DNA from 2 places in the Yersinia fenwicki genome. Region 1 is predicted to be linked to the other one. Evidence: predicted binding sites of a transcription regulator. Region 1 holds the regulator's gene; the other holds the start of a gene.

Region 1 (12,449 bases):
TTCACGCCCAGATGCATTAGTGTTTAATCGCACCGTCGGTCTGCGTGATACTTGGGCTGCTAAGGTGACTAACTGATCTAGTCCCTGGATTTACCTTAATTGGCGTGGCTTAGTCCACGCCTTTTTTATCTCTGTCGAACAGTTATTGTTAGTTTTACTAAACACAGCCCTATCCTTGCAATTTCCTCTCCTTCCCATCCTATTCTTTGGTCAATCTCAACTGATTGCATTATTTTCTCTGCATTGAACGGCTGCCTGTAAGTCTTTCTTAAATATTCGCTTTACGAATTAACTAAAGAAATAGCGCTATTTATTCAGGATAAATCCTCTGCTTTATTGCTTCAGCTGAAACCATTCAAGATGTCAATATGAGACTATTTCTCTTTAGGGATGTCATGTTATGCATTGTTTTTTAAGCTTTTGTGAGATCTGTAATATTTTTTCACAGTTATGTGCTCATTGTCATACTTTGAATAATTAGCTTTATTTTTGATTGATAATTCGCGTCGCGAAAAATAGTCTGTATTCCAGCAGCAATCTTCGCCAGTGCGAATTTCGACCGCGAAGTTGGTTTTTTTATGAACAACTGCTGGTGGAGGTTTCTTCCCAGCAAAACTTTACCCACTAGGGTTTTTTGAGGCTAAACCTGTGAGCTGTGGTGGACATAGGGGCGGCACTTTAAATGTGATGTCAAAGAGGAATTTTTTCATATGGTTACGCACGGTGCTAAACGTAAAACATTAGCGCTCGCAGTCGCGGGTGCATTGTTAGGAACGGGGTTTATGGTAGCCCCAGATGCCAAGGCAGAAGGCTTTGTTGATGATTCATCACTGACGGGTGGTATTTACTATTGGCAGCGTCAGCGTGACCGTAAGGATTTAACGCCAGGTAGCGCAGAGTATGGCAAGTATGTTGCTAACCTGCATCACTCCACATTTAACGCCAACCTGGACTTCTCTTCCGGTTATGCCGCAGATATGTTCGGTATCGACTTAGCCGCTTTCGGCGCAGTTGAAATGACCAACAGTGGTCCAGCTGCACCAAACGAAATTGGTTTCAGTGATGCCAAAACCCGTTGGGACGAAAAATGGACCGGCGATAAGAGTGGTGTGAGTATTTACAAAGCCGCAGCCAAATTCAAATTAGGTGATTTCTGGGCGCGTGGTGGCTATATCCAACCGACTGGGCAGACCCTGCTAGCGCCACACTGGAGTTTTATGCCGGGCACCTACCGCGGTGCTGAAGGTGGTGTGAAATTTGATTTTGATACGGCGGGGGCACTGTCCATGTCATACATGTGGACTGATGAATATAAAGCGCCGTGGTATCAGAACATGTACAACTTCCGTCAAGCTGATGGCAAAACTGGTATCAGTTATCTGCACTCAATTGGCGCAAAATATGACTTTAAAAACAAGCTAGTACTGGAAGCAGCATTCGGTCAAGCCAAAGATTACATGGACCAATACTTTGCGAAAGCCTCTTATGCTTTCCCGGTAGCGGGTAATGATCTGCGGACGTCTTACCAGTTCTATGGTGCAAAAGACAAAGTTGATGGCGGTTTTAAAGATGTTAATGACGTCTATGACGGTCTTGCCTGGTTACAAGCATTGACCTTGGGTTACACCACCGGGCCATTCGATTTGCGTCTGGAAGGGACTTGGGCCAAAGCTGACGGCAACCAAGGCTACTTCCTGCAACGTATGACTCCGGGCTACGCCACCTCCAATGGTCGCTTAGACGTGTGGTGGGATTCGCGTTCTGACTTTAACGCCAACGGTGAAAAAGCATTGTTTGGTGGCGTGATGTATGACCTGAAAAACTGGAATTTAGCCGGTTGGTCAGTTGGGACTTCCTATGCTTATGGGTGGGATGCCAAACCGAGTACCAATCCAATTTATGATCAAAATACCCGTTTGAAAGAATCTGCATGGAACTTTGACATTCTTTACACCCTGCAAGAAGGCCGTGCGAAAGGCACATTATTCAAACTGCATTACACCATGTACGACAACCACACCAATATCCCAAGCTATGGCGGCGGTTTCGGCAACGTATTCCAGGATGAAAAAGACGTTAAATTCATCGTGATTGCACCATTTACGATCTTCTGATTTTCCCCTTTTGATTGCCATCCCCGGCCGCTGTGCTGGGGACATAATGGAGTGCCACCATGAAAAAAGTCCTTTTTATCATCGCCGCAGTAATGGGATTAAGTGCCTGTGCCCCACAAACTTCCGTCCAGCCGGAAGACAGCAAACTTAAGCAAGCATACAGCGCTTGTATCAATGCCAGCGAAGGTCAACCAGAAAGGCTGATTCCTTGCAAGGCGGTACTGAACGTTTTGAAACAAGAGAAAGCGCATCAAGCCTTTACCGACAAAGAAACAGTACGAGTACTGGATTACCAGCGCTGTATTGATGCGGCCCACACGGGTAATGGCCAAGCCTATGACGCGCAGTGCGGCAAACTTTGGCAAGAAATTCGCAACAACAATTGATTTAACAACAATTGATCTAACAATAATTCTGTCAGCGGCAATACTTCAGTAGCGACTTTGGCAGCGGTTATTCATTATGGATGAGGTTAGTGATGAACAAATTCAGATTAAATGCGTTAGCGGCAATCACCGCGACCTTTGGCTTGATGGGCGCTGCCCATGCAGATGCTACCAATCAACAGATTGTTGATCAACTTAGCGCTTTGAAAGTTAACTATAAAGTGTTGGATAACCGCGCGGCTGAGAATGGCGTAGATTGTGCCAAGTTGGGGGCTGACTGGGCATCATGTAATAAAGTATTGATTACTCTGACCAACACCGGGGATGAGATCAAAGGCCAGGATTGGGCTATTTACTTCCATAGTATTCGTCAAATTCTGACCGTAGATAATGATCAATTTAAAATTACTCACCTGACGGGTGATCTACATAAAATTGAACCTACTCCCAAATTTACTGGTTTCCCTGCCAATCAGTCGGTTGAAATTCCGATCACCGGCGAATACTGGCAGTTATTTGCCACTGACTTTATGCCGCGCTGGTATGCCACTTCGGGTGATGCAAAACCAAAAGTTCTGAAAAGTACTGATACTGAAGATATTAATGAATATCTGACTCAGTTTACGGGCGATCAGTGGAAACGCACTAAAGACGACAATAACGTATTAATGACGCCGGAATCTCGCTTCGTTAAAAATGAGGCGGTGAAAACATTAGCGGCGACTAACCTGCGTGGGCAAATTATCCCGACACCAATGGAAGTGAAGGTTCACCAACAAGATGCCGACTTGAGTCAAGGTGTGGCGCTTGATCTGAGTACTTTATCAAAGCCCGCTGCTGACGCGGTGATGCAGCGTTTTGAATTACTTGGCTTGAAGTTGGGTTCAACGGGGTTCCCGATTAAAACCTTAATTCAGCCGTCTGCTTTTAAAGGTGACTTAGCCGTTTCAGGGGCATATGAGCTGAAAATCGGTGAAAAGGGCGCACAAGTCATTGGTTTTGACCCTACAGGTGTATTTTACGGCCTGCAATCTATCCTTTCTTTAGTCCCGACTGATGGTAGCAAGAAGATTGCGACATTGGATGCCAAAGATGCGCCACGCTTTGAATACCGTGGTGTTTTCCTGGATGTCGGGCGTAACTTCAAAACTAAAGATGCAGTATTGCGTTTGCTCGATCAGATGGCCGCTTACAAACTGAATAAATTCCACTTCCATCTGAGCGATGATGAAGGCTGGCGTATTGAGATACCAGGCCTACCAGAACTGACCGATGTGGGCAGCAAGCGTTGCCACGATTTAACGGAAAACACCTGCTTACTGCCGCAATTGGGCTCTGGCCCAGATAGCAATAATTTGGGCTCCGGTCACTTTACCCGTGATGATTACATCGACATTTTGAAATACGCTAAAGCCCGCCAAATTGAGGTCATCCCTGAGATTGATATGCCCGCCCATGCGCGAGCAGCAGTCGTCTCAATGGAAGCTCGTTACAACAATTTGATGAAGCAGGGTAAGGAAAAAGAGGCCAACGAATTCCGCCTGGTTGACCCGACAGATGATTCCAACACGACTTCTGTTCAGTTCTATGAACGCAAAAGTTATCTCAACCCGTGTCTGGATTCGTCTAAACGCTTTGTCGACAAAGTGATTGGCGAAATGGCTGAGATGCACAAAGAAGCGGGTATGCCTCTCAACACTTGGCATTTTGGCGGTGATGAGGCGAAAAATATCCGACTGGGCGCGGGCTTCCAGGACAAAAATGGCACGATTGAGCCAGGAAAAGGCATTATTGATAAGAGTATTGAAGATAAGCCGTGGGCCAAATCACAAGTTTGTCAGGATATGGTCAAGCAAGGAAAAATTCAGGATGTTGAGCACCTTTCCAGCCACTTTGCTATTGAAGTCAGCAAGTTGGTGAATGCTCATGGCATTGAAAAAATGCAAGCCTGGCAAGACGGTCTTAAAGATGCCAAATCGTCGAAAGACTTTGCCACTAAACGGGTGGGCGTTAATTTCTGGGATACCCTCTATTGGGGCGGGGCCGATTCAATCAATGATTGGGCCAATAAAGGGTATGAAGTGGTCGCATCGAATCCGGATTATGTCTACTTCGACATGCCATATGAAGTTAACCCCAATGAGCGCGGTTATTACTGGGCAACTCGCTTTAGCGACGAAGCTAAAGTCTTTAGTTTCGCGCCGGATAACATGCCACAAAATGCGGAAACATCGGTCGACCGTGACGGTAATCATTTCAGTGCTAAAAGTGATAAACCTTGGCCTGGTGTGCACGGTATTTCCGGTCAATCGTGGAACGAAACAGTACGAACTGATGAACAAATGGAATACATGATTTTCCCTCGTGTATTACCACTGGCTGAACGTGCCTGGCATCGTGCGTCTTGGGAGCAGGATTATAAAGCTGGCCGTGAGTACAAAGGTGGCGAAACGCACATGGTTGACACCAAGGCGTTGAGTACCGATTGGCAGCGTTTTGCCAACATCATGGGCCAACGTGAATTAGCAAAACTGGATAAAGCGGGTGTGGCTTACCGCTTACCGATTCCGGGAGCACGCATTGTCGCAGGGGCGTTGGAAGCTAACATCTCCTTGCCGGGGCTGATAATTGAGTATTCCACCGATGGCGGTAAGCAATGGCAGAAATATGATGCCAAAGCACAACCTAAAGTCAGTGGCGACGTATTGATTCGTTCCATTAGCCCGGATGGTAAACGCAGTAGTCGTGCGGAGCCGGTTAAGGTTTGACTATTGCTGTCAAAGTGCTGTGTCTGATGTTAACCCCTGTTTGCTGAGGTTTAGGTAAACACTATTAAGTGAAGTTGAGTTGATGGTTTTTCCCCCGGTAAGTCCGGGGTTTTTTTTGCTTTAAATTTATGTAGGTAGCAATAGGGTATAAATAAGAATGACCACCTGACTCCCGACCGAGTTGTACTCGGATGACTGAGCGGGAAAGGCGGCCATCTTGCAGATTATTTAATTCAATAACGCTTAAAATATTTATAAATCAACGCGATAAAACTACATTATCTTTTATCGTGCGCAGATTCATTCTCACGGCAATCGCCGCTTTCACAGTGGCCGTACAGATACAGACTGTGATTGGTTAGCTTGATACCATGCTGTTTAGCAATTTCACGTTGAAGCGATTCAATGGATTCATTACTAAATTCGATCACTTTGCCGCAATCCAGGCAAATCAGGTGATCGTGATGATGTTGCTGCGTCAGCTCAAAGACTGATTTACCACCTTCGAAATTATGGCGGGTAACAATACCGGCATCATCAAACTGATTCAGTACACGGTAAACCGTTGCCAAACCAATTTCTTCACCGATGTCGATCAGCTTTTTATAAAGATCTTCCGCGCTGACGTGATGGCACACCGGATCTTGCAACACTTCCAGAATTTTAAGCCGTGGCAGTGTTACTTTAAGGCCTGCGTTTTTTAAGGCTTTGTTGTTGTCAGTCATGCGGATTCAGTCCTGTTACTATCGATTCAAATTAAGGCTGTTCAGCCTATGACATCCGTGGCGCAATATTCTCAATTGCGTCTCATTATAGAACTGCTAGCCCCAAATGAAAACCGTGGTTGTTAACAAAGATATAATTGCACACTTTGCCCGATTAATCATGCAATGTATTGATGAATGGGATTGTCGCATAATTTAAGTATATGACTGCAAAATATAAGGTTACAAATTTGTAGCAGTTTATTTTCATTTTGCACGGATGAAAGTGCGGATTTGTGGGTGGCTTAACAGAGTATAACCAGAGGGATAGAAGCAGCGGAAACGCGCGGCAATATTAAATTTCATCCTCGCGTTTCCGACATGACAAATTAACCGGTAATATCGGCCAGATTCAGTTCTTCGCTGATCTGTTTAACCCAAGCTTCAACGCGCTCATTTGTCAATTCTGGCTGACGATCTTCATCAATAGCTAAACCAATAAAGTGATCGTCATCCGCCAAGCCTTTGGATGCTTCAAAGTGGTAGCCAGATGTTGGCCAGTGACCGACGATAGCAGCACCGCGTGGTTCGATGATATCGCGCACTGTTCCCATCGCATCACAGAAATATTCTGCATAGTCTTCCTGATCGCCACAGCCAAATATAGCAACCAATTTGCCGTTGAAATCAATTTCTTCTAGTGTCGGGAAGAAATCATCCCAATCACATTGAGCTTCACCGTAATACCAGGTTGGGATACCGATGAGCAGAATATCAAAGCCTTCTAAATCTTCTTTAGTGCTTTTGGCAATGTCGTGAACCTCAGCAACATCTTTACCGAGTTGCTTTTGGATCATCTTGGCAATGTTTTCGGTATTGCCAGTATCGCTGCCAAAGAAAATGCCTACAGTTGCCATATAACTTAATACCTTTTAAATTCAAATTGTTATGCAAACTACTGAGCGTTTGACCCAATAATATAACACATGTATAGGGCCATATAATGCCAGAAAATCTCGTCGGGCCGATATCAAGATTATGCGATATTAAATTTTTGTAAGTGGCTCAACCTTATAACCTCATTGCCGATAACAGCGATGTAACCGAATGGTTGCAATTTGCAGTGAAGGAGAACAAACATGCAGTTTTTAAGAAATATTACTATCAGAGCCGCGCTGCTTTGGGTACTTGGGGCATTTTGCCTGCTATGGGGCGGCGTATCTGGTTATACGTTGCTATCGTTGAATCAACTAACTCAATCCTCTAATGCTAATAGTGTGTTAGTTGAAAACATGAATTTAGTTAATCAGGGGACGGATCAATATTTTCGGATGGTGACACGTCTTGCTCGCTGAGTCGATTACCGTCAGAGCGGCAACATTGCAGATGCAGATAAGGAACTTAAATCATCCAATGCAGCACTTGAAAATCTGAAACAGAAGTTGGCGCAGTTTACAGCCATCGACCATGCACAGATTGATCCCAAATTGGTAAATGGTGTGATTGATGGGTGGAGCGGATTGATTGATCAAGGTGTCACTCCGCTGTATGAGGCGGCAATGGCGAATAACAGTGCGGCTTATCAGGATTTAGCCAAAAAGACAGTGCCGGCGCTGAGCCGACAATATGGCTCTGTTGCGGAGAATTTTAATCAAGCTGCATCCAAGGCCATCGGGGTGGCTAAAGAACAATTTACTCACCTGACAAAAGTGAGCAGTATGATATTGATCTCTGCTTTGCTGGCCGGATTAGTGATCTTACTGGCAACCGATCGCTACCTGTTGGCTAACCTGGTTCGTCCATTGGATGACATTCGCGCACATTTTCGCGTGATTGCCTCTGGTCAACTGGGCCAACCTATTAACGATTTTGGTCGTAATTGTGTTGGGAAATTATTTCCGCTGCTACGTGATGTACAAGCCAGTTTGGCCAATACGGTAAAAGCTATCCGCAGCAGCACTGATGGGATTTATCACGGGGCGGCAGAAATTTCAGCCGGTAATACCGATTTATCATCGCGAACTGAGGAGCAGGCAGCCGCATTGGAAGAGACCGCCGCCAGTATGGAGCAGTTGACGGCAACGGTGAAACATAACGCGGATAATGCGCATCATGCCAGCCAACTGGCAGCTAATGCTTCTATTACTGCCAAAAAAGGTGGTGCGCTGGTAGTTGATGTGGTTCATACCATGGATGAGATTTCAGCCAGTTCACGCAAAATAGCTGAAATTACAACAGTGATTAATAGTATCGCTTTCCAGACCAATATTCTGGCACTGAATGCTGCGGTTGAAGCGGCCAGAGCAGGTGAACAAGGTCGCGGTTTCGCCGTGGTTGCCAGTGAAGTCCGTAATTTGGCCCAGCGCAGTGCTCAAGCGGCAAAAGAGATTGATAGCCTGATAACTGAGTCTGTTAGCCGAGTCAGTAGTGGCTCGGCTTTGGTAGAAAGTGCCGGGATAACTATGGATGAAATTGTTCGTTCCATCACCAATGTCACCGATTTAATGGGTGAGATAGCCTCGGCGTCAGATGAGCAAAGCAAAGGTATCACTCAGGTCGGACAGGCAGTGGCTGAAATGGACAGTGTGACTCAGCAAAATGCTGCGTTGGTACAGCAAGCTTCGCGCGCTGCCGCCGCGCTAGAGGAGCAAGCGACTCAGTTAAACCAAGCTGTGGCAGTGTTTAAATTGCAATCAGATGATGTGCGGACAAAATCGGTAGCCAAACCTCGGGCTACGGTATTAACGACAGCGCCTATTGCCAAGGTAGACAACAACGCAAACTGGGAAACTTTCTAAATCTGAGGTAGAGATATTGGCGTGGCGTAATCACTTACGCCACGCCGTCGTGATAACCGATAGGGTTAAAACCCTTCTTGTGAGTGTGCCAATTGAGCCAGCAACATCTGTTCAATCAGTTCACTACGGCTGATGTTACGTTGCTCAGCAAGACTATTGAGAGCGTCGACGGCATCGGCATTAATTTTCAGTTCCACGCGCCGTAAACCACGTACTTTATCGCGCCGTAGTTGATTTCGCTTATTAATTCTAAGCTGTTCATCACGGGATAATGGGTTTGTTTTCGGGCGCCCCGGACGGCGTTCATCTGCGAACAGATCCAGCGTCGTGCGATCCGTTTGTTCTTTTGCCATAGGTAGCGGTACTACAAGGGATTTACATCAGAAATCTCTGACGATTCGGTTTACACGTTTCAGGCCGATACCTTCCTGAGTTGATGCTGCTAATAACACAACAACAACCCTTCAGTTGGGTATGAACCAACAGCCTGAATTTGCATTTGCTACCCAATATCGGAGCAAATTTATAGCGCGCCATAATACCCTAGCCAACCGAGCAACGACAATGCCTTACTGTGATTAGATTGGGCTAATTCACTCTTTTTTGCACAATTTTTCCACAGGAAATACATTTCTTTTCCCCAGGGTATGATTTTTAATCAACATCTGTCGCGCATGGTTTGTTTTTTGCTCAGCGCTATTTTTCGCCAGTCCTATCTTCATCATTCTCTTCATCAATAAAGCGATGAATAGCGCGTAAGACAGAAGCAGGTTTTTCTGCATGCACCCAGTGCCCGGTTCCAGCGACAACATGGGCACGCGCTTGCGGGAATTGACGGGCAATCTCATCACGATAGCTGTCTTGAATATAAGGTGACAGTTCACCGCGAATAAACAAAATAGGATGTGGCCAAGGGGGAATAGGTTGCCAGCCAACAATATTTTCGTATTGATCCCACAATGCGGGTACGTCAAACCGCCACTCACCGTTATGGAATGATTTCAATAAGAACTGAATAACACCTTCTTCTTTTATTAATTCGCGCATCAGTTGAGCGGCTTCCTGACGTTGAGTCACACCCGCATCACTCACTGCATTGATAGCTGTGAAAATCTGATCATGGCGACGCACTTGATAATCGATGGGCGCGACATCTATTGCCACCAGTTTTTCTATGCGGTCGGGCGCTATTGCTGTCATGGCCATCGCCACTTTTCCACCCATAGAATGCCCAATAATAATCGCTTTTTTAATCTCCAGCCTTTCCATCAGTTCCAGCACATCCCGTGCCATATCGGGATAGTTCACCTCGGGTGAGCGTGGGGATAAACCGTGATCGCGCAAATCAACTTGGATAACATCGTGATCTTTATGTAAATCACGGGCTAATACACCGAGGTTATCAAGGTTACCAAATAACCCATGAATCAAGATGATCGGCAGGGAGGACGTGGGTGAAAGTGCGTTTTGTCGGCGGAAGTTTAATTTCATGGCGAAGTTCATACTGAGAGATATTGTGGTTAGGGTATCATGACTACGCGGGGGTGTGCTGCTCACGATGAGGGTTCATGTGTATTATTAAGTCGTGGCTGAGGTATTAGGAATTTATCGCGGATAAAGCCATGATAAAGGTACTCGTTAGCGCGCTTTGACTTTATAATCCTAAGATATGCATAAGAAAGTAGAAAACCGTACTGGATAAAGATGAAAACTATTGAACTCGACGAAGAACTTTATCGCTATATTGCCAGCCATACGCAACACATTGGCGAGAGTGCCTCCGACATTTTACGGCGCATGCTGAAGTTTACGGCCGGTCAGCCGGTACCTGGCTCATCTACCCATAATATTGCCGGTCATGATGTCGCCAAAACAGCTACGGCTCCAGCACCAAAGGATAGGGTTCGTGCGGTACGTGAATTACTGTTATCTGATGAATATGCTGAGCAGAATCGGGCGGTTAACCGCTTTATGTTGGTGCTTTCTACCTTATATACCTTAGATGCTCAGGCATTTGCCGAAGCGACCGAGTCCTTACATGGTCGTACTCGGGTCTATTTTGCCGGTGATCAACAAACTTTGTTGCAAAACGGGACACACACCAAGCCTAAACATGTGCCAGGTACGCCATACTGGGTTATTACCAATACCAATACCGAGCGCAAACGCAGTATGGTGCAACACATCATGCTGACAATGCAGTTCCCGCCGGATTTGACCGATAAAGTGTGCGGGACTATCTAATTTCGTTGAAACGATACCCAAAGAAGTAGGAGTTGCAGGCCGCGAATACTCCTGCAATTTGCACAATGATGGATAGATAGGGAGTAGTAACTGTGGCTAATCACCCTCGTGCCGGGCAAGCGACCCAGCAAAGCGATTTGATTAATGTTGCTCAGTTGACGTCGCAATATTATGTGTTGCAACCTGATGCTGAAAATCAGGCCCACGCAGTTAAATTTGGGACGTCAGGCCACCGTGGCAGCTCATTGCGCCACAGTTTTAATGAAGCCCATATTGTGGTAATCGCTCAGGCGATCGCTGAAGTTCGTCACCAACACGGTATTACCGGCCCGTGCTATGTGGGTAAAGATACCCATGCGTTGTCAGAGCCAGCCTTTATTTCCGTATTGGAAGTGTTGACCGCTAATGGTGTGGATGTGGTGGTGCAGCAAGATAATGGTTTCACGCCAACCCCAGCTATTTCCCACGCGATTTTGTGCTATAACGCGCAAGGCAAAGATCTGGCTGACGGCATTGTTATCACGCCGTCGCACAACCCGCCGGAAGATGGCGGTATCAAGTATAATCCACCGAATGGCGGCCCAGCCGATACCAATCTCACCTCAGTGATTGAAAAACGCGCTAATCAGTTGCTCAGTCTGAAATTAGAGGGTGTTAAGCGCCAGACACTGGATAAAGCCTGGCGTGGTAATCATCTGCGTGAGCAGGATTTGATTCAGCCATACGTAGAAGATTTGGTCGATGTCGTTGATATTCCTGCTATTCAAAATGCTGGTTTGAAGTTAGGTGTTGATCCGCTTGGTGGCTCCGGTATTGCTTATTGGCAACGTATTGCTGAGCACTATAAGCTAGATCTAACATTGGTTAATGATTCCATTGATCAGACTTTCCGCTTTATGCATCTGGACCATGATGGCGTGATCCGTATGGATTGTTCATCAGAATGCGCGATGGCGGGTTTGCTGGCTTTGCGTGATAAATTCGATTTGGCTTTTGCCAACGATCCCGATTATGACCGTCACGGTATCGTTACGCCTGCCGGTTTGATGAATCCGAATCATTATCTTGCGGTATCAATCAATTACCTGTTCCAGCACCGTCCACAGTGGGGCGCTGATGTGGCAGTGGGTAAGACGTTGGTATCCAGCGCGATGATAGATAGAGTGGTTGCTGATTTGGGCCGTAAGCTGGTGGAAGTGCCGGTGGGTTTTAAATGGTTTGTTGATGGTTTGTACGACGGCAGCTTTGGATTCGGTGGTGAAGAGAGCGCCGGAGCATCCTTCCTGCGCTTTAATGGCAAACCTTGGTCGACCGATAAAGACGGTATTATCATGTGCTTGCTGGCGGCTGAAATCACTGCGGTGACCGGTAAAAATCCACAACAACACTATGATGGTTTAGCGCAACGCTTTGGTGCGCCAAGCTATAACCGTAT
Region 2 (12,449 bases), 2.2 Mb from region 1:
GTCTGCGTTAATGGGAGCCCTGTTATTAATTGCCGCTGATTTGTGCGCCCAACATCTGTTTTCACCTAATCAATTGCCAGTCGGTGTTGTGACTATCAGCATCGGTGGTCTGTATCTTATTTGGCTTTTAATCCGCGAGTCTGGACGATCATGAGTAATGCTAGTTCCACCACTTCACCTATCCCTCGCTTACGGGCTGAAGCGCTGACCTTGGGTTATGACGGCAAGATAATCAGCGAAAACCTGAGTGTCGCCATTCCTGATGGTGAGTTTACGGTTATCGTCGGCCCCAACGCCTGTGGTAAATCGACACTGCTGCGCGCCTTGAGTCGCTTACTGAAACCGCAGGCAGGTCAGGTGATTTTGGATGGTAAGAACATTGCCAGCCTTGATACCCGACATGTTGCGCGCCATTTGGGCTTATTACCACAAAGCTCGCAGGCACCGGACGGGATCAGTGTGCTGGACCTAGTGGCGCGTGGCCGCTACCCTCACCAGAAATTATTGCAGCAATGGACACTGGCTGATAAGCAGGCAGTCAGCGATGCCATGCAGGCCACTGGCGTCAGTGAACTGGCAGACAGGTCAGTGGATGCTTTATCAGGCGGGCAACGCCAGCGGGTTTGGATAGCGATGGTGCTGGCCCAGCAAACACCATTATTGTTATTGGATGAGCCAACCACCTATCTGGATATCGCCCATCAGATTGATTTACTTGAATTATTTAGTAACCTGAATCAACAGCATAACCATACCCTGGTTGCTGTGTTGCATGATCTGAATCATGCCTGCCGCTATGCCACGCATATTATCGCCATGCGCGATGGAAAGATTGTCACCCAAGGAAAGCCGCGTGAAGTGATCACCGCAGATCTGGTGGAGCATGTCTTTGGTATGCCCTGTTTGATCATTGATGATCCAGTGTCGCACACCCCTCTGGTTATTCCAAAGGGGCGGTTTAAGGTGTGACTTAGGCTCCGATTTTAGTAGGCAAGCAAGCGGTGTAATCCATCAATCAACCCACCGCGCCAGCAGAGCGAGTCATGCCCGCCAGCATAAATCCGATAATGTAATCGATGCCCCGCCTGACGCAGCGCCTCGCTCATGGCCTCATTAACCTGATAAATCACATCTTCACGGCGACCCGCCTCCATAAAAATATTCAATGGATGATCATTACCCAAACCTTGGTAAACCTGTTCTGTCAGCCAGCCCTGACGCTCGGCAGTTCCGGCAGTCAGAGCTTTGAAGTTATCAACATCCGGCCACCAGAAGGAACCGGACTGACTCAGCACACAACCAAAACGCTGCGGCCAATGTAATCCGGCATATAGCGAGGCCAATCCACCAAAACTTTGCCCTGCCACCACGGTGCGCGAGGCTTGGTCAGTAAAGGGTTGTCGCGCAGCAACTTGCGGCAATAACTCTGTTTGTAGCGCCAGCCAAAAATCCTGATTGCAAGGCAACTCTACTGAGCGATGGGGCTGGTCAATAATGTCGATCAGCACATACACACTGGCGGGCAAACGTCCGGCATCAGTTTCATTATCCAGCACACCGAATATCGGTTGCCTGGTCGCCCAATACTGCCCATCAAGCAAGATAGCCAATGGCCGCTCGGCGTTATCTGCTGTGCCGTGTGTGTGGTAAATCCACACATTGCGGCTGTTACCTAGCAATTCGCTATGCCAGGTAATCAATTGCAGCCGTTGCGTATCCGTTGGGAGTTGCTGGCCTGCATCAATTGGCTGCCAGGCGGTCTGAGGTAGGGCATCAGTTAAATGCACCGCAGAAAGTAGCCTTCCGCGATAGCTGGAATGGGGGGCGGTGTGATTGAACGGATCGTTTTGTGCCAAATCCATCAAGGAGATCCACCAATTGCGCTGTGCCTGCCGGCGTTCTTGTGGCGTTCCCTCAGGTACATTCAGGCAATGTTCCGCAGTAACCGGCATAAAACTGTAGCTGCCACGAAAATCAGATTCCACTTCAGCCTGCCAATACCACACATCTGTTTGGCCCAGGCGTTGTAGGGTTTCAGGATGAGTACTGTGATGGTCTGTCACGCCGTTAACATCAATGTAGACACGACTATAAGTCGGTTCATCTGCCTCTGCTACCGGCTCCCGCCAAAGAAACGTCAGTCTGACTTTATCCTCAGATATCGGCTCCACCAGCGGCGTTCCCCACTGTGCAATCTGCTGCCACCATGATTCACTACCGGCTAAAGTGTCTGCTAGTAAGCGCTGGCTATCAGGATGTTCATTCGTCGTGCTCACACTCAATCCTCTTGATTTCATTGCCAAGTCTATTCACCACTCATCGCACAAAGGTATGCCCGCAAGTGGTCAGGTTAAATACATTTGAGGTTAATGATAAAGCTATTGATAACTCAGTGAGTAAAGGGTTTACCCCACCTCGGGGCACTCCGGTGGCTTACGCCACTACGACCCCAACGGCGCGCTTCCCCTTCGTTTGACGTTGTTATAAATCCAATGTATTTGTTATTTCCATATGAATACAAATAATATTGAGAAGTATTATTATTTGCAATAACATAGTATGCGTTCTTTCTTGAGCGTCACCTTATTCCCGAATATGTATAAGGATACAGCCGCAACTGATTGAATGGGCAGAAATCTTTTTTATATCCATACCGGATAATAAATAAATCTGGGTGGATCCAGCACTTTTATTATTGTATTTCCAGGTAGGGATAAATCATGTTTGATATTTCCGGCAAGAAAATGCCAAGGAAATTGCCATTCCAGGCAAGCTACACCTCAAAAACCTTATTATTGACCTCCGCACTGATATTCATACCCTCTCTACAGACTTTAGCGGCAGCTACCGCGCAAGAAACGGTAGCAGCAAAAGAAGATAAATTAGTGGTAGTTGCCAAAACGGATAGCGGACAACAAGATACGGGTTTTGCCGCCAAAAACAGTTCAACCGGCACAAAAACTGATACTCCGCTGATGCGCACTCCGCAATCTATTTCGGTTATTACCCGCCAGCAAATACAGGATCAAGGCGCAACTTCTGTTGCTCAAGCATTGCGTTATACCGCTGGTGTGGTACCGGAATATCGCGGTGGCTCTAATATGAATGACGAAGTGATCATTCGTGGTTTCGGCTATGCACCGCGTTTTCTCGATGGCTTGAGCTACAACTCACTGGGTGGCGCACGGCGTGGTGGTCAGATTGATCCGTGGTTATTGGCGCGGGTGGAAGTGGTTCGTGGCCCGGCATCAGTGCTGTATGGCCAGGTCAATCCGGGTGGTCTGATCAACATGGTCAGCAAGCGCCCAACGGCTGAAAGTATTCACAAAGTGCAGATAGGAGCGGGTAATAATAGCCTAGCGGAAGCTGCTTTTGATTTCGGCGGTATCTTAGATGATGAAGGGAAAGTTCTCTATCGCCTGAATGGGATTGGCAGAACGCAGGATGATGCGGTGAATACCTACAAGCAGGAACGTTTTGCTATCGCCCCGGCAATAACCTTTATTCCGAATGAAGACACCACCTTTACCTTATTAACCAGCTATCAGAAAGAACCCAAAGCCGGTTCACGTAACTTCTTACCGGCGACCGGCACGGTATTTGGTACCGCTTACGGCAAAATACCTTACGATTTTAACGTCAGTGATCCGTCATTTGATCAATCTGAACGCGAGCAAACCTCAGTCGGTTATGCCCTTGAGCATTACATCAATGACACCTTTAAATTCCGTCAGAATCTGCGTTACAGCTATAACAAGCAAGACTATAAGTATCTGGTCTTTATGGATTTACTGGCCGATAGCCGCACCATGACACGCCGCCCACAAATTGAACGCCAGACCACCGCTGAGTTTGCAGTCGATAACCAATTGCAAGCTGATTTCTGGACCGGTCAACTCAACCATACGGTGCTCACCGGGTTGGATTACAAACGCACCCGCATTGATAGCCGATTCTACATGGGCACGGTACAGACAAAATATAATCTGGATTGGGTATCACCGGTTTATGGCCTGAATATCAAAGACAGTGACCTGTCACTGAATAGTAGTGATTTGACCAAACTGGATCAGGTGGGGGTGTATTTACAAGATCAAATCGAACTGGATAAGTGGAACTTCCTGTTGTCCGGGCGCTATGACTGGTCACAGTTAAAAACCATGAACCGTAAAACCGTCATGCAAGATCAACAAGACGATCATGCATTTACCGGCCGTGGCGGTGTGTTGTATGCCTTTGATTCTGGTATCTCACCCTATGTTAGCTACAGCACCTCATTTGAGCCAAGTACCGCCAAAGGTGCACCTGGTACCGGTGCATTAGACCCGGTCACGGCACGTCAGGTCGAACTCGGCGTTAAATACCAGCCGCCGGGCAGCAGCACTTTGCTGACCACCGCACTGTATGATTTACGTCAGAAAAACATTAGCCAATACGATCAGTCACTGGCCTATAACGTACCCATTGGCGAAGTTCAGTCTCAGGGGATCGAAACGCAGTTAAACAGTGAGATTAACGATAATATCAACCTTATTGCCGCCTATACCTACACCAAAGGGAAAGTACGTGAAACCAAGACCGCCGCTGAATTAGGCAAAATGCCCGCTCGCACACCCAGTCATTCGGCCTCACTGTGGGGTATGTACAGCTTTGATAAAGGTGTGATAGATGGTTTATCCACCGGTGTTGGCGTGCGCTACATCGGCACCAGTTGGGGTGATGCGAAAAACAGCTTTAAAGTCCCGGCGGTTACGTTATATGACTGGATGATGCGTTATGAACTGGGGCAAGCTTTACCATCAATGAAAGGCACCAGTTTGCAGGTCAACGTTAATAACGTATTTAACAAAGAATATGTAGCCAGTTGTGCACAAATGGCGGCCTGTTTCTATGGCAGCGGCCGTGTTGCTACCGCCACCGTCAGTTATTCCTGGTAGATTTTCACTTTCAGCCGCGCCGGTTATATATGCTGGCGCGGTTTTTACCCTAATGCGTTTTTATCCTAACGAATAAGAATTGCTTAAAGAAAAGTAAATTTTTGCTCCAACCTATGCCATCTTAGCGGTTTTATTAAAAATAAATATAATAAATTCAACAGTATAACCTTTAGGCAACCTTTCATTTCATTTAGCGTAACCGGACAATCCATTCTAAAAACAGTGGGATAATTCTATACTCGCCAATAGCATCATTTAATTGCGCCATATTCAGGGTAAACATGCCAGCATTTAAAGGAATATCACAGCTTATGCACCGAACGCGCGCCTGTAAAAAGCGCCTGTGCGGCATGCTGCTGATTACCTGCTGGTTTTTTCTGAATACCCAACTGGCGATAGCCGGCCATCAGTGTGATATAGCCCCTGCCGACTCGCCGGTCTTTAGCCAGCATCAAGGGCATTTACAATCAGACCCGATGCAACACATGTTGTCGGCGATGGAAATGTCTCATGGTCAGGCGCAAAACTCTCTGTGTGAAAAGCATTGTATTCCTGACTCAGTTCAATCTGACAGCGGGATGCTGGTACTGGCAGCTTTGCCGACCCACACTGAATTAGTGTTGGCGGATATACAGCAAGCCCCACGCATTCACCGCCTTGACTGGCATATGCCGCCCATTGTCGGGCCACCCACCGAAATCGCGCTCTGCCGATTTAGAGAATAGATCCAGACAGATTTAACCACATTATTCACGCGCCTTGCGTGCTGTGCTTATTTTATGTTTTGGAGCTATTCCTATGAGTACTTTATTTAACGCCGTATCTACCACTTTAGTTTGCGCTGTTGTTCTTTTCTCTGCCCCGCTGTTGGCCGCCACCCTATCAATAACAGAAAGTATGCCGATGTCCCATAACCACGGGGCAATGATGGCTGATACCACCACGACCCATACCAATGACTATCACTCTCGTGGGCAAATAAAAGCCTGGAATGCCAGCAGCGTATCCATCGCCCACAGTGCCATTCCAGCCCTAAACTGGCCACCAATGACTATGTCCTTTGACCTGCCGAATAACCTTGCTGCAACCTCAATCCCAGTAGGCACCCAGGTCACATTTAGCTTCCGCCAGACTGAACAGGGCTATCAGCTCACCGCCATTTCAGCACAGCAACCGTAAGGCGGGAGCCATCATGAACCCCTTATTGAATCACCCAATGCCGGTGCGGCCTGCGGCTGCGTTGCGCTTAGGAATAGCCCGCCTGTTGATGGCTGCGACATTCAGTTTACCCGCCCTGAGCCACGCGGCGGACATCACTCTGGATCAGGCGCTGGTTTCCGCAGAGCGCTACTCTGCTGAGTTATCTGCCAATCAGCATCAGGTTAATGCGCTGGAAAATATGGCCAGTTCTGCCACCCAACTGCCTGATCCCAAATTGAAATTTGGTATAGAAAACCTGCCTGTTGGGGGCAACAATGCCCGCCGTTTTACCCGCGAGGGCATGACCATGCAGCGGATCGGCATCATGCAGGATTATGTCAGCAGTGATAAACGGCAAAGAAAAGCCGATACCCTCAGTGCCGAAGCGCGTAAAACTGCAGCGGGCAGCGAAACCATCCGTACCCGATTACAAAAGGAAACCGCGCAAGCCTGGCTGGATCTGGCGCTCACCGAGCAAGCCGCGAGTGATGCCAAGGTTTTAGTGCAGGAGAGCGAAAAACAGGTAGCACTACAACGGGCTGGAGTTGCCAGCGGTGGTGCGTTACCCAGCAGTGTGCTGGATGCACGTCTGACCCTGGCGGCGATGCAAGATAGATTAACCACCGCACAACGCGACGTGACTTTGGCGCAAACCCAACTGACCCAGTTAACCGGTATTGATGTTCAGCACGTCGATGGCCCATTGCCCAAGTTCTCCCGCCTGCCAGCGGATATCACCGTATTGCGAGACACCATCAATCAACATCCGGAAATCTTGCTCGCCAGCCGCGAAGCGGAGGTTGCTAAAGCACGTTCGGCGCAATCAGCCATTGCGGCGATACCGGATGTCGGTATTGAAGTTTATTACGCCAAACGTGCAGAAGAATATGAGGATATGGCAGGAGTGATGGTAACCATCGATCTGCCGCTATTTCGCTCGCAACGTCAGGATAAAGACTATGCCGCGGATGTCTCGCGAACCTTGGAAGCCAATGACCAGCTTACCCTATTGACCCGCGACCATCGGGCGCAGCTCGACACGCTGCTGGCGCAATATCAGGCTACACAGCAATTATGGCAGCGACAGATTAATGATGTTTTACCGCTGCAAAAACAACGTGTTGATTTGATGATGGCACAGTATCAAGCCAATAAAAGCGATTTGAGCAGTGTACTGGAAGCCCGGCGCGCCCTGCTCGATAGCCAGCTCAACACCAGCAATGCCGCCAGAGAATTAGCTCGTACCTGGGCTGCTATCCGTTATCTGACCCCGCAGGAGAGCGTGCGATGAAAAAGTATTTTAGCCTGACTTTAGTGGCCGTCGCCGCCATCATTGGCATCGCGGGTTATCTGCTCGGAAAACCGGCATCACATACCACATCAACCGTTGCTGCAAGCCCTGAAGTCGTAGCAGAAAACAGCCGCACAGTGCTGTATTGGTACGATCCGATGTCCCCCGGCCAACGCTTTGATAAACCGGGAAAATCACCGTTTATGGATATGGAACTGGTACCGCGCTATGCCGGTGAAACCGCGGAAGATGGCGGCGTCACGATCAGCGCCCGTCAACAGCAAAACTTGGGGCTGCGCACCGCGTCAGCAGAAATGCGCACACTCAACTATCGCCTTACTGGCTACGGTACCGTGGCAACAGATGAGCGCAGTGTACAAGTCATCGCTGCCCGCGCTAACGGCATTATCGAGCAATTATATGTACGCGCTAATCAGCAGCCAGTGACAAAAAATCAACCCTTGGCGCAGTTATGGATTCCCGATTGGAGTGCTGCTCAGCAAGAATATCTGGCTATCCGTAAATTGAGGGACGGCGCATTGACTGCGGCGGCTCGCCAGCGTCTACAACTGCAATTTATGCCGGAAGAGGTGATTCGCAGTGTCGAAAAAAGTGGCCAGCCACAAACTCGGGTGACACTGCGCTCCCCTGCCAATGGCTATGTCAATAAACTGGATATCCGTGCCGGTTCGCAAGTCACAGCAACGCAATCCCTGTTTGAGTTAGCCAGCCTCGATCCAGTATGGATCGTGATGGATTATCCGCAATCTCAAGCCAGTTTAGTCCGGATCGGCAGTGAAGTTACTGCGACTACGGCCAGCTGGCCGGGTGAGTCCTTTCACGGCAAAATCAGTGAATTATTGCCCAATATGGATCTCACAACCCGTACTCTTAAAGCGCGTATCACCTTGGAAAATCCACAACAAAAGCTCAAACCAGGTATGTACCTGAATGTGCAATCGACACAAACGGATACGCTTGAACCGGTGCTGGTCATTCCACAGGAAGCCTTACTGATGACGGGCAATCGCAACACCGTATTACTGGCAGAAGGAAATGGTCACTTTAAGCCGGTTGAAGTCAGTGCCGGGCAAACTCAGGACGGTTGGGTCGAAATCAAATCGGGGCTGAGTCATGGTCAGTTGGTGGTGACCTCCGGACAGTTCCTGATTGATTCAGAAGCCAGCTTGCAAAGTGCCTTGCCACAAATGGCTGACACTCCAGAAACCGTAGTGCCAGCCGTTGATAACACCGTATCGGCGCCGGTCGATATTTACTCGGTACAAGGGGAGGTCAATGCGATTAATGGCTCAACAATCACGCTTTCTCATGGCCCGATAGCCGCCTTGAAATGGAGCGCGATGACGATGGATTTCCTGCTACCACCGGGCAAACTATCAGCGGATATCCATGTTGGTAGTGAAGTCAATTTCACCTTTACGTTGACTGAGCAAGGCGCGCAGATCCGTCAGATCCAACCGGTAAAAACCAATAACGCCAATAACAACATGGATACTCATGGGAGTCACTTATGATTGCCGCCATTATTCGCTGGTCGTTGCGCAACCGGCTATTGGTGCTGTTGGGCGCAGTAATGATGGCCGCCTGGGGGATTTGGTCACTGCAACAAACCCCACTGGATGCGTTACCAGATTTGTCGGACACGCAAGTGATCATTCGCGTCAGTTACCCTGGCAAAGCCCCACAAGTGGTGGAGGATCAGGTTACTTATCCGCTGACGACCACCATGTTGTCGGTGCCCGGCGCTAAAACTGTGCGAGGTTTTTCCATGTTCGGCGATGCCTATGTCTATATTTTATTTGATGATGGCACCGATCCTTACTGGGCGCGCTCAAGGGTACTGGAGTACCTCAGCCAAGTGCAATCTACCCTGCCCTCCGAGGCTAAAGCGGCTCTGGGGCCAGACGCCACCGGTGTCGGCTGGATTTATGAATATGCACTAATTGATAGAACCGGCAAACACAGTCTGGCCGATTTACGCGCGTTGCAGGATTGGACACTGAAGTTTGAACTGAAAACGGTGCCCAATGTGTCGGAAGTTGCCAGTGTCGGCGGCATGGTACGCCAATATCAGGTGATTCTTGATCCGGAAAGGATGCGTGCGCTGAATCTATCTCATCAGCAAATCGCCAGTGCCATTGCCGACAGTAATCAGGAAGGCGGCGGCTCAGTACTGGAAATGGGGGCCGCCGAATATATGGTGCGCGCCAGCGGCTACCTGAAAACGCCGGATGATTTTAGAAATATTGTGATTACCGCCCGTGATGGCATTCCTATCTTACTGTCTGATGTTGCCAGCGTGCGCATGGGGCCAGAAATGCGGCGCGGCGTGGCCGAATTGAATGGTGAAGGGGAAGTCGCTGGCGGCATCATTGTGATGCGCTACGGCAAAAATGCCTTAGAAACCATCAACGGCGTGAAAGAGAAGCTACAACAGATTCAGCGCAGCTTACCCGTCGGAGTAGAAATTGTGCCGGTTTATGACCGCTCACATTTGATTACTCAGGCCATCGACAGCTTGTCATTTAAGTTGTTGGAAGAGTTTTTAGTGGTCGCGGTTATCTGCTCGCTGTTTTTGTTCCACTTCCGTTCGGCGCTGGTCGCCATCATCACCCTGCCCCTTGGCATCCTTGGTGCCTTTATCGTTATGCACTATCAAGGGGTTAATGCCAATATTATGTCGCTGGGTGGCATCGCCATAGCCATTGGTGCCATGGTAGATGCGGCGATCGTCATGATCGAAAACATGCACAAAGTATTAGAACAATGGCGGCGGGATCACCCCGGTCAAACACCCGTCAGCCAAGATTATTGGCGCATTTCAGAGCAGGCGGCGATTGAAGTCGGCCCGGCTCTGTTTTGCAGTTTATTGATTATCACTTTGTCATTCATTCCGGTCTTTACCCTACAGGCGCAGGAGGGGCGGATGTTTTCCCCACTGGCCTTTACGAAAACCTATGCCATGGCGGTTTCTGCCGGTTTAGCGATAACGTTGGTGCCGGTATTAATGGGGTATTTTATTCGCGGAAAAATCCCTGACGAAAATGCGAATCCGATTAACCGCTGGCTCATCGCCCTTTATCACCCGGTATTGACCGCGGTGCTGGCGCGCCCCAAAACTACCCTGGCCGTCGCAGGGATGTTATTGCTGGTAACCTTGTACCCGCTAAGCCACTTGGGCAGCGAGTTCATGCCCGCTTTGGATGAAGGCGATTTACTGTATATGCCCTCAACCTTGCCGGGAATTTCAGTGCGAGAAGCCAGCCATTTGCTGCAACAAACGGATCGTTTAATCAAAACAGTACCCGAAGTGGATACCGTGTTTGGTAAAGCGGGGCGTGCAGAAACAGCCACCGATCCCGCGCCACTCACTATGATCGAAACCACCATTCGGTTTAAACCCAAAGAACAATGGCATCCGGGCATGACTATGAATAAGTTGATCGAGGAACTGGACGCCACGGTCAATGTTCCCGGTATTGCCAATTTGTGGGTGCCACCGATCCGCAATCGACTAGACATGCTATCTACCGGGATCAAAAGCCCGGTGGGGATCAAAGTGAACGGCAAAAATGTGCAGCAAATTGAACAGGTGGCACAGCAAATTGAGCAGGTGGTACGTAAAGTGCCGGGCGTAACCTCAGCGCTGTCTGAACGGCTGACCGGGGGCCGCTATGTGGATATCGACATCGATCGCAAACGAGCCGCCCGCTATGGTGTTTCAGTCAAAGAGCTGCAATCGTTGGTGGAAACCGTGATTGGCGGACAAAACATCGGTGAAACCATTGAAGGCCGCGAGCGCTATCCCATCAATCTGCGTTATCCACGGGAAATTCGTGATTCACTACAGAAATTACGCGACTTACCGGTTGTCACCGCCAGTGGCGGGCAAGTGGCATTATCTGAACTGGCGGATATTAAAATCACAGAAGGCCCGCCAATGCTGAAAAGTGAAAATGCGCGCTTATCCGATTGGGTTTATGTCGATCTGCGAGGGCGGGATTTAAAATCGGCCGTCACAGATATGCAGCAAGCCGTCGCACAGCAAGTCAAACTGCCGGAGGGCGTATCACTCAGTTGGTCTGGGCAATTTGAATATCTGGAGCGGGCAACAGCGAAACTGAAAATTGTCCTACCGGTTACCTTGACTATCATTTTCGTGCTGCTGTATGTGACTTTCAGCAGTGTCCGCGATGCCGCCTTGATTATGGCAACCCTGCCGTTTGCCTTGATTGGCGGGGTCTGGTTGCTCTATGGGCTGGGCTATAACTTTTCAGTTGCCGCCGCCGTCGGCTTTATTGCGTTGGCGGGGGTAGCGGCAGAGTTCGGCGTGATCATGGTGCTGTATCTCAATCAGGCAGTGAAAAAATATCAACGGCCCGGTATCCCGATGACGGCCAAGGAAATGAGTGCTGCCATTCACGAAGGTGCGGTATTGCGAGTTAGACCAAAAGCCATGACAGTCGCCACGATTATGGCCGGCTTGCTGCCCATTATGTGGGGAGGTGGTACTGGTTCGGAAGTTATGCAGCGCATCGCCGCCCCGATGATCGGTGGAATGGTGAGCGCGCCATTGCTTTCCATGCTGGTTATTCCGGCGGTGTATATGTTGCTACATAAAAAAGACAGGAAACAACACTAAATCTCAAAAGTATGACTATAGCCCTGCGTTCTGGTTTGCAGGACTCAGGGCTTTGTTATTGATTTCTCATAACTTCTCAGCGCGCCCAGTACGACGAAAGGTTAAGTTAATCCGGTATGCTCTCGCAGCAGGAGAACACCCAGCTTTGATCGGCAATACACCATGATAATTCAAACGTGATGGCTCCCCCCACACCACCACATCACCTTCGCTCAATAAAACTCTCTGACATTTAGCTTCACGGGATGCGCCACCAAATTGAAATACCGCTGGCAGGCCCAACGAAATGGAGACAATGGGTTGGCGTAAATCCAATTCATCTTTATCTTGATGCAAGGATAACTTAGCCCCCACCTCA

The links. The regulator Fur, encoded in region 1, represses iron uptake genes when iron is present. The targets are predictions, from matches to a motif close to ATAATAATGAGAACNACTATCAA.
Region 2: a site for Fur is predicted at 2,522-2,544, ahead of ACF3VQ_RS02920 (TonB-dependent siderophore receptor). Genes of this name have one in related genera too.

The regions. Positions count from the first base shown of each region.
Region 1 is NZ_CP170755.1:3,194,710-3,207,158, reverse strand. Features, by position in the region: gene glnS (glutamine--tRNA ligase) at 1-76, shown strand, start outside; gene ACF3VQ_RS14660 (OprD family outer membrane porin) at 711-2,114, shown strand; gene chiQ (ChiQ/YbfN family lipoprotein) at 2,174-2,500, shown strand; gene ACF3VQ_RS14650 (beta-N-acetylhexosaminidase) at 2,593-5,268, shown strand; gene fur (ferric iron uptake transcriptional regulator) at 5,547-5,993, opposite strand; gene fldA (flavodoxin FldA) at 6,362-6,889, opposite strand; partial or broken gene ACF3VQ_RS14635 (methyl-accepting chemotaxis protein) at 7,112-8,770, shown strand; gene ybfE (LexA regulated protein) at 8,836-9,123, opposite strand; gene ybfF (esterase) at 9,467-10,261, opposite strand; gene seqA (replication initiation negative regulator SeqA) at 10,475-11,014, shown strand; gene pgm (phosphoglucomutase (alpha-D-glucose-1,6-bisphosphate-dependent)) at 11,107-12,449, shown strand, end outside.
Region 2 is NZ_CP170755.1:633,969-646,417, reverse strand. Features, by position in the region: gene fepG (iron-enterobactin ABC transporter permease) at 1-154, shown strand, start outside; gene ACF3VQ_RS02930 (ABC transporter ATP-binding protein) at 151-969, shown strand; gene fes (enterochelin esterase) at 984-2,276, opposite strand; gene ACF3VQ_RS02920 (TonB-dependent siderophore receptor) at 2,721-4,937, shown strand; gene ACF3VQ_RS02915 (hypothetical protein) at 5,249-5,662, shown strand; gene ACF3VQ_RS02910 (copper-binding protein) at 5,736-6,116, shown strand; gene ACF3VQ_RS02905 (TolC family protein) at 6,130-7,428, shown strand; gene ACF3VQ_RS02900 (efflux RND transporter periplasmic adaptor subunit) at 7,425-8,963, shown strand; gene ACF3VQ_RS02895 (efflux RND transporter permease subunit) at 8,960-12,091, shown strand; gene alkB (DNA oxidative demethylase AlkB) at 12,158-12,449, opposite strand, start outside.